Regions from separate parts of the Paenibacillus sp. Aloe-11 genome, predicted to be linked through region 2. Evidence: predicted binding sites of a transcription regulator. Region 2 holds the regulator's gene; each other region holds the start of a gene.

Evidence for each region. Region 2 encodes Rex, which represses fermentation and respiration genes when NADH is low (regulators of the CRP and FNR family bind a similar motif). Its sites were predicted from a motif close to TTGTGAAATATTTCACAA; they were not measured.
Region 1: arcA (arginine deiminase) is a predicted target of Rex. The motif match lies at 1,024-1,041, and genes of this name have one in related genera.
Region 3: WG8_RS20700 (cytochrome ubiquinol oxidase subunit I) is a predicted target of Rex. The motif match lies at 1,597-1,614, and genes of this name have one in related genera.
Region 4: adhE (bifunctional acetaldehyde-CoA/alcohol dehydrogenase) is a predicted target of Rex. The motif match lies at 2,082-2,099, and genes of this name have one in related genera.

Annotation. Positions count from the first base shown of each region.
Region 1 is NZ_JH601056.1:811,484-814,685, reverse strand. It holds gene argR (arginine repressor) at 248-700, shown strand; gene arcA (arginine deiminase) at 1,131-2,363, shown strand; gene argF (ornithine carbamoyltransferase) at 2,388-3,202, shown strand, end outside.
Region 2 is NZ_JH601056.1:54,298-57,499, forward strand. It holds gene WG8_RS13665 (amidohydrolase) at 1-1,061, opposite strand, end outside; gene WG8_RS13670 (redox-sensing transcriptional repressor Rex) at 1,048-1,701, opposite strand; gene dinG (ATP-dependent DNA helicase DinG) at 1,746-3,202, opposite strand, start outside.
Region 3 is NZ_JH601066.1:101,633-104,834, reverse strand. It holds gene WG8_RS20705 (response regulator transcription factor) at 1-1,314, shown strand, start outside; gene WG8_RS20700 (cytochrome ubiquinol oxidase subunit I) at 1,688-3,094, shown strand; partial or broken gene cydB (cytochrome d ubiquinol oxidase subunit II) at 3,081-3,202, shown strand, end outside.
Region 4 is NZ_JH601056.1:209,494-212,695, forward strand. It holds gene adhE (bifunctional acetaldehyde-CoA/alcohol dehydrogenase) at 1-2,006, opposite strand, end outside; gene WG8_RS14485 (Crp/Fnr family transcriptional regulator) at 2,265-2,981, shown strand; gene WG8_RS14490 (DODA-type extradiol aromatic ring-opening family dioxygenase) at 3,103-3,202, opposite strand, start outside.

The DNA of each region.
Region 1 (3,202 bases), 760 kb from region 2:
CAGGTTAGACCGTGATATTGATCACGACAACATTTTTTCAAAATCTACCATTAAACTTTTAATACAAGAAGAGGAACTTCCAGAAATGAGAAGCTCCTCTTCGTTCGTTTCAGTGTTATCAATGAAAATAAGTTCTGCGCCATCTCTTTGCTCCGAGAGTATACACTCTGTATCCCTTTTTATAGAAAATAATAGAAAATTAGAGCAAAATATGATAAAGCTATAATATAAAAAGGAGTGTCTTTCTATGAAAAGAGAAAAAAGACAACGATTAATTAAGCAATTGGTAAGCGAATATGAAATAGAAACACAAGAGAAGTTAGTAGAATTGTTGGCAGAACAAGATGTAATAGTAACGCAAGCTACGATTTCACGGGATATCCGTGAGTTGAAATTAATAAAAATAGCTTCTCCGAAAGGATTTATGATCTATAATGTTTCCTCAGAAATGCCTTTGCAAACGGATTTGAAGTTAAAGAAGAAGTTAAAAGAAGTTGTTGTCAAGATTGATTATATCGATCAATTGACGATTATAAAAACGTTGCCTGGCAATGCAAATGTTATCGGTGTTTTATTAGATAATTCAAATTGGAGAGAAATGGTAGGATGTGTATGCGGGAATGATACCTGCCTTGTCATTTCCCAAACCCTATCGGATCGAAAGATTTTAGAAGAAAGATTTAATTTAATTTTTAGATAAAATAGCTGGTAGATTGTCAAGTGAGAATACGAGGTTACTTGAATTTAGTAATTAAAGAGTGTAGGATGCCCGGAATTGAGCATGCCGTAGCCGTGATGTATCTTGTTGGATCAAGCATCACAGCTACCTTGCGGGCGTTCCTTCGCTCTTTTTCTTTTGAATGCGCTTCCATTTCACATAGGCTGCAAGTTGAGCATGCATTTTTAGATCAGCAGTTACAGTCCAGATATTCATCATATATACGTAATATGAAATAGGTTTTGTAGATAAACTGACAAAATCTATTATAAAAATACATTTTTTTTATTATTTTAAAAATAAAAACGTGAAATATTTCTCAACAAAAATGTTGGCGTTTGCACGGGGCGGAAAGCATGGACCATTTATGATGCATTTGTATACATCAAAGATTAAAAAGGAGGTACGACCCATGAAGCATCCATTGCATGTTGCTTCGGAAATTGGGGAATTACAAACGGTTTTATTAAAACGTCCGGGACAAGAATTAGAAAACTTAACACCGGATTTTTTACAACCGTTATTATTTGACGATATTCCCTTTTTGCCGGTGATTCAAAAAGAACATGACTATTTTGCCCAAACATTACGCAATCGGGGAATTGAAGTTCTTTATTTGGAAAAACTTGCGGCCGAGGCATTAGTGGATAAAAAACGGAGAGAAGAATTTGTTGACCAAATGTTAAAAGAAGGAAGGGCCGAAGGAAATGTTTCACATCAAATTTTAAAAGAATATTTACTTTCCTTCTCCAATGAAGATTTAGTTCAAAAAATAATGAGTGGTGTACGAAAAAACGAAATTGAAACGGGTAAGAGTATGCAATTACATGAATTTATGCAAGATCATTCTCCATTTTATTTGGTTCCAATGCCAAATTTATATTTTACCCGCGATCCTGCAGCTGTTATTGGTGATGGATTAACGATTAATAAAATGAGGGAAACTGCACGAAGACGTGAATCTATGTTTATGGAGTACGTTATTAAACATCACCCGAGATTTACCAGTCATAATGTACCGATTTGGCTGGATCGCAATTATGAATTTCCAATCGAAGGTGGTGATGAGCTCATTTTAAATGAAGAAACCATTGCCATTGGTGTATCTGCCCGTACTTCAGCTAAAGCTATTGAACGTTTAGCCCTAAATCTATTTAGCCGTCAAGAAAAATTCAAGCGAGTACTAGCCATTGAAATTCCAAAATGCCGGGCATTTATGCATTTAGATACCGTATTTACGATGGTTGATTATGATAAATTTACAATTCATCCAGCGATCCAAGGACCGCAAGGAAATATGAATATTTATGTTTTAGAGAAAGGCCCGGATGAAGAAACGCTTAAAATTACCCATCACACCTCTTTAATGGAATCGCTAAAAGAGGTTTTGGGCTTAAAGGATTTGGTTCTTATTCCTTGTGGCGGAGGAGATGCAATAGCCTCTGCTCGTGAACAATGGAATGACGGATCCAATACATTAGCCATTGCGCCAGGAGTCGTTGTTACGTATGACCGTAACTATGTATCCAATGCTTTATTGCGTGAACACGGTATCGAGGTCATTGAAATATTGAGCTCGGAATTATCCCGTGGCCGTGGGGGTCCACGTTGTATGAGTATGCCAATCGTTCGAAAAGATATTTAAATTACGGAGAAAGCAGGGATAAATATGGGAAAAACTAATTCAAGCTTAAAAGGTAGAAGTTTTCTTGCAGAGATCGATTTTACAGAAGAGGAACTTTTATATTTGCTCGATTTAGCAGCAGATGTAAAAGAGAAAAAGAAAAATGGCACTCCCCATCGTTATTTGGAAGGAAAAAATATAGCCCTTTTATTTGAAAAAACCTCTACTCGTACACGGTGCGCATTTACAGTAGCTTGTACAGATTTAGGCGCGCACCCCGAGTATTTGGGTAAAGGTGATATTCAGCTTGGTAAAAAAGAATCCGTAGAAGACACGGCGAAAGTGTTGGGCCGCATGTTTGACGGAATTGAGTTTCGCGGCTTTGCTCATAAAACAGTGGAATCTTTAGCAGAGCATTCGGGTGTACCGGTGTGGAACGGTCTAACGGATATGTGGCATCCAACCCAAACGCTCGCGGATTTATTAACCATCCAGGAACATATTGGGCATTTGCGAAATGTGAAGCTCGTTTATGTTGGCGATGGCCGAAACAATGTTGCTAATAGCTTATTGGTGGGTGGCTCAATCGTTGGCATGGATGTTCGGATTTGTGCGCCACAATCATTATGGCCAGCACAAGAAGTCATTTATTTGGCCAAGAAATGTAGTGACCAGGTAATGGTAACCAGTAGCATTGAAGAGGCTGTTGCGGGCGCAGATGTAATCTACACAGATGTTTGGGTATCTATGGGGGAAGAAGATAAATTTGCTGAACGTATTGAGCTGCTCTCGCCTTATCAAGTAAATATGCAAATGATTAAAGAAACAGGGAATAAGGATGTGATTTTTCTACATTGTTT
Region 2 (3,202 bases):
TCATTTAAACCAATCGACTTCGCGCCGTACTCGGTTGCCAGACGCAGTGCTTCATTCGCAGGAACTGCCGTAGGATCACCGGATACTCCCTTATGAATGAGAGCAGCCAGACGCATTTCCTCAAACATATCCAGATTATTATTGCTGGCAGGACCATCCGTACCGAGCGAAACGGTAACCCCTGCACGCAGCAGCTCAGGCACTCTTGCTACACCACTTGCCAGCTTCAGGTTGCTGCCCGGATTATGGGAAACCGCTACACCACGTTCAGCCAGCAAGGCTATTTCCTCGTCGTTCAAATGAACGGCATGGGCAACAAGCGAAGGACGGGAGAAAAAGCCGAGCTTATCCAAATGTGCAACTGGACGCAAGCCATAATCACGTACGTTTTGCTCAACTTCGGCAATAGTCTCGGACATGTGGGTGTGCAGCGGTAAATTCAAATCATGCGCAGCCTGTACAAATTTTTCGATAAATGCAGGCGGACATGTGTATGGCGCATGTGGAGACATCATTGTTGTAATGCGACCATCCGCCTTGCCATGCCAGTTACGTGCAAAAGTCACAGCCTCAGCCAGCTTGATTCGCTGCTCCTCCTCTGAGCATAATCCAATCGCTCCACGCATCAGACTCGCACGAATGCCTGACTCTTCAGCTACACGAGCCACCTCATCCATATGATCGTACATGTCCAGGAAGGTCGTCGTACCGCCTTTCAGCATTTCCAGCACAGACAAGGAAGTACCCCAGTATACATCTGAAGCTGTAAATTTGGCTTCCATCGGCCACATTTTCTCCTGAAGCCATACTTGAAGTGCCAAATCATCGCCATACCCACGCAGCAGTGACATCGCCGCATGACCATGCGTATTAATCAGACCTGGTAAAAAGAGCAAGCCTTTGCCGTCAAATGCTTCTGTATCTTCCTCTCCTGCAGGCAAAGTCTCGCCAATGTAAGTAATCCGGCTATCCTCCACAATCATATAGCCATGGATTACCCCGGCTTCAGGTCCGTTTACGGCAAAGGAGCCGTTTTTAATCATCCATTTATTCACTGTCATCTTGCGATTCTTCCTTTCCATCCTCTAAATAATAAGCGAGGCTTAGCAAATCGGTTGTAAAATCTGTGGTATGTACCCGGATGTTGTCCGGGGTTTTCAGAATGATCGGTGCAAAGTTCAGGATCGCTTCAATACCACACTCAATCAGCTTGTCGGCCACGTGTTGCGCTTCGAAATCCGGTACAGTAATAATCCCGATCCGAATATTTTTTTCTTTCACAGTCGCCTCCAATTGATCCATTGGCTGAACGACCAGCGTATTGATCATCGTTCCGGTCTTCTCAGGAACAGCATCAAATACGGCTACAATTTTCATATTGTCTTTTAAGTAAGCATTATAATTCGAGAGGGCTTGCCCCAGATTACCTGCTCCGACCAATGCAACGTTGATTTGCTGGTCAATTTTTAGGATATGACGTATTTTTTCAATCAGATAAGTCACATCATAGCCGATACCCTTTCGGCCAAAATCTCCAAAGTATGCGAGATCCTTGCGGATTTGGGCCGGATTCAAATTCAGCCTTTGCCCCAGATCCTGGGAAGAAACCGTAGCCACTTCCCTTTTGTTCAGTGCATTCAGATAGCGTAGATATACGGGCAACCTCCGTACAACTGCCTCAGAAATTTTTTCTGATTTCATACTTGCTCCCCCTAATTGTAACGGACATGTCTCATGTCCGTCCGTTATGCCTCAGTCTCCGGGGCGGATTGGAGCCATTCAGAGATGCGGGGCACCATTTGCTCCGTCGGCATATGCTCCATTTTTGGTCCCGGTAATGAGTACAAAAAGTGCTTTCCGTAATAGGATTCGATGACACGTGTATCGTAAACGATGACGACCCCGTGGTCGCTCGCTGTACGTACCAAACGCCCGAACCCCTGTTTAAAGCGAATGACTGCCTGTGGAACAGACAGCTTCATAAATGGATTTTTCTTCTGCTGCTGCAGCAGCTCGCTTTTCGCCTCCAGCAACGGGTGATTCGGCGGTTGAAACGGCAGACGGACGATGGCCAAACACGTCAGCGCCTCGCCTGGAATATCAACACCCTCCCAGAAGCTGCTGGTTCCCAGCAATACAGAAGCCTTGGCCTCCTGAAAACGCCGGGTGAGCTTGCTGCGGCTCCCACTGTCTACACCCTGTCCCAGCACAGTGATGTCGCTGGAAGACAATGCCTCTTTGAGCGGCTCATACACTTGCCGGAGCATACGGTAAGAGGTAAACAGAACGAGCATTCTCCCCCGGGTCGCCTGTGCAGTCGCGCCTAGCGAGCTGACAAGCATATTAACAAAATGCGCATCTCCTACACTGCCCTTTACACTCGGGAAATCGCGGGGAATGACCAGCAGCACCTGATCCCTGTAGTTAAAGGGTGACGGGAGCTGCGAAGTCATCAGCCGTCCCTCATCTGCAGCTTCCTGCAAACCGAGCTGATCGGTCATGTACTGAAACGATTTATCCACCGACAAAGTAGCTGAGGTCAGAATAATGCTTCTTTTTTTGTCAAAAAACATTTCTTTCAGCTGGCGGCTCACATCTACAGGCACTGCATAAAATTGCAATGATTTACTGCGGAATTGCCCACTCGCTTCAAGCCAGTAGACGGTCGTCTCATCATCAAGACGTATAAAGAGACGCAAATTCTCCTTGATTCCGGCTAAATCCTTGAGCAGTCCTGTAATATCCGTAATAAGGCTGTCAGCCGCATAATCATCATATTCTTCCTTTACGTCCAGCATGAGCTTGTCACCCTTGCGCAAAATTTCGCTTAGTGTGACATTTAACTGATTTTCCAGCGCAGACGCTTGATCCCACTTGGCAGGCTTGGCCGACGGCTTGAGACGAGAAGAAAATTGTCCTGTTTCACCCGGTGTCGCATCACTTCGCTCCGGCAGCATACCAAATAGCTTGTCGCTCAGCAAATCCCATGTTTCCTTGACCTCCAGCACAAGCGGATATAGCTGGTCGATGATTGAAGCCCAATCTGCCGACTTCTCATGTCCAGACTTCACCAACTGCTGACGCAATGAAGGCAGCTGTCCATTCTTGCTGTCTTTGAACAGTCTGGTCAACGTATGAACGAGTGTGAAATATTTCATATGCATGCCCAGATGCTTGCCAGCGACCTCCTCCAGATGGTGTG
Region 3 (3,202 bases), on a different contig from region 2:
GAGGAAGAGATGACGACAGAGCTGAAACGGGTACGGCGAAGCATTGAGGACGAAAAGGAAAACGGCAAGTGGGGAGGTGCTTCTCACCATGAGCGTGATTGGATTGAAGCACTGCTGTTTCCGGTTCAAGCGGATGGGGCTAAACGCAATGCTATAGAACTCGGTAGTCCTCTTGATGAAGGGACTCGACAAGCCGAACAGCACGGGCAGCATCTGACACTGCCGGCTTTGGATTGGGACAGCTATCAGATTATTCTGCTGGATCTGCGGATACCTGACTGGGATCGGCAAGCCCGGCAAGCAGCAGCCAAACAGCGTCTGGCAGAGATGTGCCGGGAGCAGGGCAGAGGCATGGTGTTTGAGGCCGGAATCTACACAGGCCTGCTGCTTCCTGCCACGGTGAGAACGGAGGAAAAGGCTGCTGCGCTGCTGGCAGCCTGGCGACAAGAGCTAAAGCCGTGGGCAACCGAGATTTACGCGGCTGCTGGTGATCCGGTGGCGAAATTAACCGATATTCCCAGCTCTTTTGAACAGGCACTGCGGTTATTAGAGCGTACCTTTCTGTTTGGGATGGAAAGGGTGATGCTCTCCAGTGATCTGCATCAATTGGAAGCGATGAACGCCGATATGGACGAGGCGTCCAATAAAACAGCAGACCCCATGCGTTATGCAGAAAAGCTGTACTATGCGCTGGACATGGCAAGCCGGGAAGCGGCGCTGCGTGTATTAAAGGAAATGGAAGTCCAATTTCCTCAGGTTTATCGCACGGAAGCTGCAATTAAGGCGGCATTTGCCCAGGCGTTTACATTGGCGCTCAATAAGTATGCGACTGGACAGGATCAGAGCCGATCGGTGTTGGAGGAGCATTCCAGCTTGATTACCGATGTATATGCCCAGTCTACACTGGGCGAGCTGGTCGATCACTCTGTTGAGCATATTTTGCAATGGATAGGTCAGACTGATTCAGGCGACAAGGAGATCATTATGAAGCAAATGGTAGATTTCATACATAGTCACTATGATGAAAATTTGCGGCTGGAGTTATTGGCAGACATGTTCAACTACAACAGTGGTTATTTGGGCAAACTGTTCAAAAGCCATACCGGCGAGGCTTTTAATGCCTACCTGGATAAAGTAAGGATTGAGCGAGCCAGGGAATTGCTTGCACAGGGAATTAAGGTGCATCAGGTAGCAGGTCGTGTGGGGTATGCGAACGCTGATTATTTTCATAGTAAATTCAAAAAGTATGCTGGGATGTCGCCTTCCTCCTACCGTAATCGGGTTCAGAATGACGGAGGGAAGGATGGCTGTTAATCGATTCCCTTGGTTTCACTCTATGAAGTCTCTCTTGTTAGATGTCGGAGGAAGATTCTCCGAACGAAGAGAGACTTTTTTTGTGCGAAAAAAATAAGTAGATCAATCGCAAATGTCACACTCATTAGAGGATTTGAGCTGAATTCATAAATTTGCCATCGTTACGACACAACTTTGACACGATGTTCACACTTTCGATTCTATTTCATTCAAATCTATTCTATATAATGTTGTTATTCTGAAGTCGGGTCATGATAAAAAATGATCCATTCATATACAATAACGTGAATATTATCACAAAGTTTGAATGTTGGCTTCAGAAACTAATTTAGCATGCGGTTCTTAAGAGAAGCACAGGGGGAGGAATAACATCATGGACGTATTAGAATTGGCACGATTGCAGTTTGCGACAACTACGATTCTTCACTTTGTTTACGTGCCGATCTCCATTGGATTGTCATTGTTGGTGGCGATCATGGAGACCATGTATGTAATCAAAAAAAATGATTTGTACAAAAAAATGGCTCAATTTTGGGGGACGTTTCTGTTAATCAACTTTGCAGTAGGCGTGGTAACCGGGATTTTGCAGGAATTTCAGTTCGGGATGAACTGGTCCGACTTTTCCCGTTTTGTCGGCGATGTATTTGGTACGCCGCTGGCGATTGAAGCGCTGCTTGCATTTTTTCTGGAATCCACCTTTATCGGCTTATGGGTATTCGGTTGGGAAAGGCTGTCCAAGGGTGTCCATTTAATTTGTATGTGGCTGGTTTCTATCGGTACGATGCTCTCGGCTTTGTGGATTCTGGCTGCCAATTCATTCATGCAGCGTCCCGTAGGATATGGGATCGAAAATGGACGTGCAGAAATGCAGGATTTTGCTGCTCTGCTAACGAACGAGCAGCTTTTGTGGGAGTATCCTCACACCATATTTGCTGCCATTGCAACCGGGGCTTTCCTCGTAGCAGGTATTAGTGCCTGGAAGCTGATGCATAAAAAGAATATGGACTTTTTTAAGCCTTCTTTTAAATTGAGCATTATTGTTGCATTAATCAGTGCCATTGCTATTCCTATGTTTGGTCATGGACAGGCTCAATATTTGGTCAAAACACAGCCCATGAAGATGGCTGCCAGTGAAGCCTTATGGGAAAACAGTGGTGACCCGGCGCCTTGGACGGTTGTAGCAGATATTGATCCTGATCAGCAGGAAAATACCTTTGAGATTAAAGTTCCGTTTGCACTGAGCTTTCTGTCGTATAGCAAGTTTTCCGGCTCCGTGCCTGGTATGAAGGAGCTTCAGGCACAGTATGAAAAAACCTATGGTCCGGGTGATTATATTCCACCAGTACGTACTACCTTCTGGAGCTTCCGCATTATGATTGCGGCGGGATGTGCCATGATTGCACTTGCTCTGTACGGAGCTTACCTGAGTTTTCGCAAAAAACTGGAGGGCTCACATCGTTGGTTCTTCCGTCTGATGCTGTGGGGGATATCGCTCCCATTCATCGGGAATACTGCGGGCTGGATTATGACCGAAATGGGCCGCCAGCCGTGGACGGTGTTTGGCTTGCTTCAAACGAAGGATTCTGTTTCACCTACCGTTGTAGCAGGAGAAGTGCTGTTCTCGTTGATTGCATTTACGACGCTGTATCTCGTTTTAACGGGTGTACTGGCATTCCTGTTTGCTCGTACAGCTCGTAAAGGTCCAGATATAGAGCCGCATCAGCATACGGTCATTCATGATCCATTTGCTCAAGGGGGTGACACCATTGTCGTTAAATGATTTATGGTTTTTGTTGATTGCTGTGCTGTTTACCGGCTTTTTCTTTCTGGAGGGCTTCGATTTTGGCGTGGGGATGGCTACAGGATTGGTGCCGCGTAATGACCAGCA
Region 4 (3,202 bases), 160 kb from region 2:
TAAGCCTCAATGGCGTGTGTCAGAACGTCCATACCTGTATCCGCTACAGCTGTTTTAGGCAGCGAATATACAAACACAGGGTCAATAATTGCCACATCTGGGGTCAACTCATAGTCAGCCAGCGGGTACTTCGTGTTGCCCAGGTTTTTGTCTGTAATTACCGCGAAAGAAGTAACTTCTGAACCTGTACCCGAGGTTGTAGGAATGGCTACGAATTGTGCTTTTTGGCCCAGACGTGGGTACTTGTAAATCCGTTTGCGAATATCCATGAATTTTTGTTTCAGGTTGTTGAAATCTGTATCTGGATATTCATAGAACAACCACATGCCCTTCGCAGCATCCATTGGGGAACCGCCGCCCAGTGCGATAATGCAATCCGGTTGGAAACGTCTCATCATTTCAGTACCGCGTTCTACCGTAACTGTCGATGGATCTGGCTCTACTTCAGAGAAGACCTCGATCGCTACCGGTGTTTGGCGTTGGTGCAAATAATGAATGACACGATCCACATAGCCAAGCTTCACCATCATAGGGTCTGTGACAATAGCTACACGTGTGATGTCAGGCATTTTAGCAAGATACTGAGTCGAATTTTTTTCAAAATAAACTTTGGAAGGTACTTTGAACCATTGCATATTCACCGTCCGTTTCGCCACCCTTTTCACGTTAATCAAATTGACTGCCGATACGTTCGACGAAGTTGAGTTACGTCCGTACGAACCGCAACCGAGCGTCAACGATGGAAGGTTGGTGTTGTAGATGTCACCGATCGCACCATGCGTGGAAGGTGAATTTACAATGATACGGCCTGTTTGCAAACGGTTTGCGAACCGGGCAATAACGTCCTCATCGTTCGAATGAATAGCGGACGAGTGACCCATGCCCCCGAACTCTACGACTTCAGCAGCGCGTTGAATACCTTGTTCAGCATTTTTTACTTTATAGCAAGCCAGTACAGGACTCAATTTTTCCGCGGACAATGGGTATTTTGTTCCTACCCCTTCAATCTCAGCGACCAAAATTTTGGTTCCTGCCGGTACGGTGATACCGCTCATTTCAGCAATTTTTACAGCGGACTGTCCAACGATAGCCGGGTTCACTGCACATTTCTCTACATTCATAGCTCCCTGAGTGAGCTTAGCTGCTTCTTCTTTATTTACAAAGTAGCAACCGTTAGCGATCATCAATTTTTTCACTTGCTCAAAGATTGGCTCTTCGATAATAACCGCTTGCTCGGAAGCACAGATCATACCGTTATCAAAAGATTTCGAGAGGATCAGATCATTCACAGCCTGCTTGATGTCCGCTGTTTTTTCAATGAAGCAAGGCACGTTACCAGGACCTACGCCCAGAGCAGGTTTACCGCAGCTATATGCCGCCTTAACCATGCCTGATCCACCAGTTGCCAGAATCAGTGCCACATCCGGGTGATTCATAAGTGAATTTGTCTTATCCATCGAAGGAGCTTCAATCCATTGAATACAGTCAGCAGGAGCCCCGTGTTTAACGGCTGCTTCAAGCAAGACGCGGGCTGCTTCCGCACTACACGATTGAGCGGATGGATGGAAGCCGAAAATGATTGGGTTACGTGTTTTAATGGCAATCAACGCTTTGAACATGGTAGTCGAAGTCGGGTTTGTCACTGGAGTAATCCCCATAATGATGCCGACTGGCTCAGCTATTTTTTGAAAACTGTCAAAATCATTATCTTCAATGACACCGACGGTTTTTTCATTTTTGATGCTATGGTAGATATATTCTGTTGCAAACATGTTTTTAGTGATTTTGTCCTCGTACACACCGCGTCCTGTTTCTTCAACAGCCAGCTTTGCCAGGTACATGTGTTTATCCATCCCTGCGAGTGCCATAGCTTGTACGATTTCGTCAATCTGTTCCTGATTCATACTCATGAAAGCTTGCTGTGCCCGGTTCGCCCGGTCAATCAGCGTTTGAATATACTGCTCTGCGCTTTGCTCTTTTTGGATAACCTCGTTTTTAACAGCCATTTCCCTCATCCTCCTGTTATCTCGTGTACTTTCTCTTGTTCACGCACTGATCGTAACACAGCTTTCCAAGATATTTTGTGATTTTTTTCACAATCTATTTAAAATTTTATTTTTGTAGTGAATTAAATCACAAAGTTTGCAAATCTGCCACTTTTCCCCCTACTTCTTGCCCCAAAAACGCATTGCACAGGTATATAATAAATTTGAATTGATCAAGTTGCAGATAAAAAAACATAGGAAACAAAGGGGAAATGGACGATGAGAAACCCTGCAAACGTAATGGAAGCTCACGGTAACACCTGTTGCTTCTCGGAGGCCAGCTTCAACCGGCTGCAAGTGATGATGAAAGATCGAGTCATGCCAGAAAGCTCGCATTTGTTTTGGGAAGGAGATACAGCAGATAAGCTGTTTTATATCAAACGCGGACGCGTGAAAGTGACAAAAACAACGGATGAGGGTAAGGAACTTATTTTATATATGTATCAAAGCGGCGATCTTGTGGGTCAAGCTGATCCATTTTTCGGAACTAAACACTCCTTTTCTGCTGAGGTTCTGGAAGACAGCGATATTGGTGTAATTGATCATACAGACCTGGAGCTGCTCATTTGCCAGCATTGCGATTTTGCCATTGACTTTATGAAATGGATGGGGTCGCATCACCGAATTACTCAGACCAAGTTCCGCGATCTGATGATGTACGGTAAGCCCGGAGCTCTCTGCTCAACACTTATTCGGTTATGCAACACCTATGGCGAGCCTCACGGTGATCATATCCTGATTCATAAAAAAATTACGCATACTGACCTTTCCAATATGATCGGTGCCACCCGGGAAAGCGTAAACCGGATGCTAAGCGATCTGCGTAAGAAAAATGCAGTTGAATATGATAACGGCATGATTGTTGTCAAGGATTTGGAAATGCTGCAAAGCGTATGTCATTGTGAATTGTGCCCACGTGAGATTTGCCGGATTTAGTTAATCTTGTCTAAACAAACGGGAGTGTTTATGCCATCCTGGCTATAAAACACTCCCTCATTTTATTTCCTCTTCTCACCAAAAAGCAACTAACGATATGCCTTCTTGATCCATCCCACCTTTAGAACTGAAAGCACAGGTAACTTAAATTCCCCATCTCATAGCTTCTATGAATGACCCTGGCCTTGTTCGCTGGATTGCCACTCCCCATTGCAATAAAC